2 regions of the Pseudoalteromonas sp. G5_S1_14_S5 genome follow, and region 2 is predicted to be linked to the other one. Evidence: predicted binding sites of a transcription regulator. Region 2 holds the regulator's gene; the other holds the start of a gene.
The links. The regulator LexA, encoded in region 2, represses DNA repair genes until DNA is damaged. The targets are predictions, from matches to a motif close to TACTGTATNNNNATACAGTA.
Positions count from the first base shown of each region.

Region 1: ACTRWI_RS13150 (DNA topoisomerase III) is a predicted target of LexA. The motif match lies at 1,302-1,321, and genes of this name have one in related genera.

Region 1 covers NZ_JBQKUM010000040.1:25,176-27,382, forward strand. Annotated here, with positions in the region: gene ACTRWI_RS13150 (DNA topoisomerase III) at 1-1,236, opposite strand, end outside; gene ACTRWI_RS13155 (NAD(P)H nitroreductase) at 1,351-1,899, opposite strand; gene ACTRWI_RS13160 (FAD-dependent oxidoreductase) at 2,108-2,207, opposite strand, start outside.
Region 2 covers NZ_JBQKUM010000096.1:2,141-4,347, reverse strand. Annotated here, with positions in the region: gene ACTRWI_RS20130 (class I SAM-dependent methyltransferase) at 1-465, opposite strand, end outside; gene lexA (transcriptional repressor LexA) at 563-1,183, opposite strand; gene ACTRWI_RS20120 (diacylglycerol kinase) at 1,278-1,640, opposite strand; gene plsB (glycerol-3-phosphate 1-O-acyltransferase PlsB) at 1,862-2,207, shown strand, end outside.

The DNA of each region.
Region 1 (2,207 bases), on a different contig from region 2:
AATTTGCTGATAGATTTTCATCTCATTCGCAGACAATCCATTCACCGATGATTTCTTCGGTGTTGGGATTATTGCGTGGTGAGCATCAACCTTACTGTCGTTCCATGCTTTTGATTTCAGTGAGAGATCTGCGCCTTGAGCACCACTTTGTAGCTCTTTCGCATTATTGGCGATGGCGTCTACAATCGACTCTCGCTGAGAGTAGTGCTCTTTAGGAAGATAGCGGCTATCGGAACGTGGGTAAGTGATAAGCTTGTGCTTCTCATATAAAGACTGACAAGTGTCCAACACCTGCTGAGCGCTCATACCAAAACGTTTGGAGGCATCAATCTGCAACGCAGACAGAGAGTAAGGAAGTGGCGCTGCTTGTTTGCTTTGCTTCTGCTCAGACTCTGTGACGGTTGCAGGTTGGTTTGCGATTCGCTGAGCGACGTTTTCAACCAACTTTCGATTGAGTACACGGCCTTCTTCGTCTTGCCACGGCTTACAGGCTTCACTTGGTTTCCAGCGAGCACGAATATCAAAGATCTGTGCGTTATTTTGGTAAGGAATCAAGGCATGCAAATTGAAGTAATCTTTTGGAATGAAGTTTTCGATCTCTTCATCACGTCTCACCACTAAACCAAGTACTGGTGTCTGCACACGCCCTACCGACAATACGCCTTGATAACCTGCTTTTTGACCAAGCAAGGTATAAGCGCGAGTCATATTCATACCATACAGCCAATCGGCTCTTGAGCGTGCCAATGCTGAAACAGAAAGAGGGATAAAATCACGATTGCTACGCATTTGAGAGAGTGCACGTTTTACAGCAGGTAAGTTTAAGTCGCTGATAAGCAACCTTTCCATCGATTCTTTCTTGACTTTAGAGACTTTGCAGTAATCGATCACTTCATCAACCAGCAGCTGGCCTTCTCTATCTGGGTCTCCGGCGTGAACAATTTGAGTGGCATCCTTCAATAACTTTCGGATCACCGTGAGCTGTTTGCTTGAAGTCTTCCGTGGTCTCAACTGCCATTGCTCTGGCACGATAGGAAGATCGGCCAAGTTCCATTTCTTGTAACGCTCGTCATAAGCGTCTGGCTCAACCTGCTCCAATAAGTGTCCAATACACCAAGTCACCACGTCACCGTTACCACATTTGATGAACCCTTGGTCTTTCTTCTGTGGATTAGGCAGTGCAGCAGCGATCGCGCGGCCGAGGCTTGGTTTTTCAGCAATAATAAGACGAGACATGTTTTTCCGGATGCTACAAACAATTAGGGCCACATTATCTAATGTGGCCCCTAGAAATCAAGAAAAACTGGTTGTTTATACAGTTAGCATTCCACTATTCAGCTTCAGCGTTCTTTATAAGAACTCAACAAACTTAGAGAAGTCACGCTCTGGCACGTTCATTGGCGTACAGCCCGGAGTACCTAGGTATAGGAAACCAACGATCTCGTCGTCGCCTTCTAGGCCAAATGCTTGATGTACTTCTGGGTGGAACATCCATTTACCTGAGCGCCAAAAGCCTTGAAACCCTTGAGCAACAGCTGCCATTTGCATCGCTTGCGCCGCGCAGCCTGCAGAAAGATGTTGTTCAATCGCTGGTACTTTCTCATGTTCGGTGACTTTAGCAATCACGGTTATCACCATAGGAGCACGGAACGGCGCCTTTTTCACTTTCTCGATCACCGCTTCTTCGCTGTCTTCCGCTTCAGCAGCTCGAACCAAGATATCAGATAGCTTCTGTAGCCCTGAACCTTGCGCGATAACAAAGCGCCATGGTGTTAGTGCACCGTGGTCAGGGGCACGCAAGCCCGCTTTGATGATGTTTTCTAACACGACACCTTCAGGTGCTGGATCAGAGAGTTTTGCGATAGAGCGTCGGTTAAGCAGTAGATCCAAAGCATCCATTTGAAGTCCTTACTATTTCTTTATTATTTGTATACTTGAACTTTAGCACAGAATACAAACGATAATAAATCTCAACGACTCCTCATTTGTCCTAAATTGGAAACAAGAAAGGCTCCTAAATCTATGACTTAGGAGCCTTGCTCAAACACCTATCTAGGCAGATTAGATAAGCATTTCTGCCAACAAGATTACGGCTTGATAGCTTTATCTATAACTTAATCGCTAGCTCAACACCTTGACGGATTGCGCGCACAGCATCTAGCTCACCAGCATAATCAGCACCACCAATCACGTGCAGTTTGCCACCG
Region 2 (2,207 bases):
GCGATAGCGTTCATTTTTGTGGAACAAACGTTGTCGCCAAAGTAGGTTCTCGGTTACATCCAACTCTACCCAGTGACAGCGGCCATTGTCTAATCGGTAAAAACGGGTGTCGAGACCAGCTCCCACGTTAATAATCCAAGCATCAGGGTTGTGAGATAGGAACTGCTGAACTCGAGAATCGCAAAGTTGAGTTAGTGTCGCGTAGAGAAGTTGTTGTTGGTCGAGTTCACCAGTAAGGCATTCTGGCGCTAATTGACAACGCTTACAGGCCTGAGCAGCAATAGGATCATAGACGAGACCATCATCGGCAAGGCTTTCTCGGCTGCGAAACCAAAGGTGTTGAACGAGGTTTGTCGGAACTTGAAGTTCTTGATGTGCAGACGCTTGATCAGCGGAAACCTTTTGATCAGAGGAGCGCGGCTTAGCTATAAGCGGCTTTATTTGAGGCTTGGTTTGGATTGGCATCATCATCTTCCTTGTATCTCGACAAAGAAGATGATAATGAATATCAATTACAATAACAAGTTATTGAGAATAAATATCAATAAGATGTTTGAACTGATTACATCCAGTCCGTGTTGCGAATAATACCAACAGCAAGACCTTCAATAGACAAGTGTTGAGATTCTAAATCGACACGGATTGGAGAAAACTCTGCGTTTTCAGCGTGTAACAGCACTGTAGAACCTTTACGTTCTAGACGTTTTACCGTTACATCATCATCAACACGAGCAACCACAACCTGACCATCACGGACATCTTGTGTTTTGTGAACAGCAAGCAGGTCACCATCCATAATACCGATGTCTTTCATACTTTCGCCATTTACGCGAAGTAAGAAATCAGCTTGAGGTTTAAACATACCAGGATCGACTTGGTAATGCATTTCTACATGCTCTTGAGCCAAGATAGGCTCACCAGCAGCAACCTGACCGATCAGAGGCAGACCTTGCTCTTCGTTTGCTCCATCTTCAAGCAAAATACGAATACCACGAGACGCACCCGGGATAATCTCAATCGCTTCTTTACGAGCAAGAGCTTTCAAATGTTCTTCTGCAGCATTAGCAGAACGGAAGCCTAATTCACGAGCAATTTCTGCACGTGTCGGTGGCATACCGGAATCTTCGATCTTACCTTTGATAAGGTCAAAGACTTGTTGTTGGCGGGGCGTTAACGGCTTCATGATTCACCTGTCTTTTTATACAGTTGACTGTGAGTATATCCAGTAACTGGACAAAAGCAAAGCAATTGGTTGTTTTTAGTTCATTTTTCGCTAATTACAAAACCAAGATCTCGAACCACACATAAGTTGCAAGCGCTAAACAGATGAAAACGGCTGCCGAACCGACATCTTTCGCCATTCCTGAAAGCTCATGATGTTCGCTACCAATACGATCAACGACCGCTTCAATTGCAGTATTAATAAGCTCAACAACCATCACCAGCACAATCGAGGACACCATTAAGATTCGTTCTAGTTGGCTCACATCGAGGTAAAACGCTAACGGAATCAGAACTGCAGCCATGAAGGCTTCTTGCCGAAAAGCCGCCTCGTTTTTAAACGAACTTGTGATGCCTTGCCATGAAAAGCCCGCTGCTTTCACGATACGTTTAAATCCGGTGTTTGATTTTTTGGTCATTTTTAACCCTATACTCAATCAGTCGATGAATGATATGCCACAAACTTAACGGCAATATGACTATTTCCATTAAAAGGTTAGACCAGTTTCTGGTATTCTTGCATCGATTAAATTTACGCCTAGGCTTATCCCTATTTTACTTGAAGGGGTTACCCTCTCTCATCATAGAAATAGAGATACGCTTAAGCACATTGAAATAACTATTGAGGCTGTGAACCTATATGTCTTCTGGACAATCTTTTTCACGTTCATTAATGAAGCTACCTTTATCCGTATTGGTAAAAGGTACATCAATCCCTTCGAATCCAGTTGAAGATTTGAACATTGATTTAGGCAAACCAATTGTATACGCCTTACCGTTTCGCTCAAGCGTCGACCTACTAACACTACAAAAGCACGCGCTAGAACTGGGTTTACCGGATCCGTTAAGCAAGCTTGAAATCAGTGGTAAATCACTGCCACGCTACGTTTTTATCTCTTCACGCAAAACGTTGCTGCAAGATGATGATTACGTCCCGGCCTCTTCTATTGAAGTCTTCTCAGAGCTGCTTGCACTGCACGCTGACG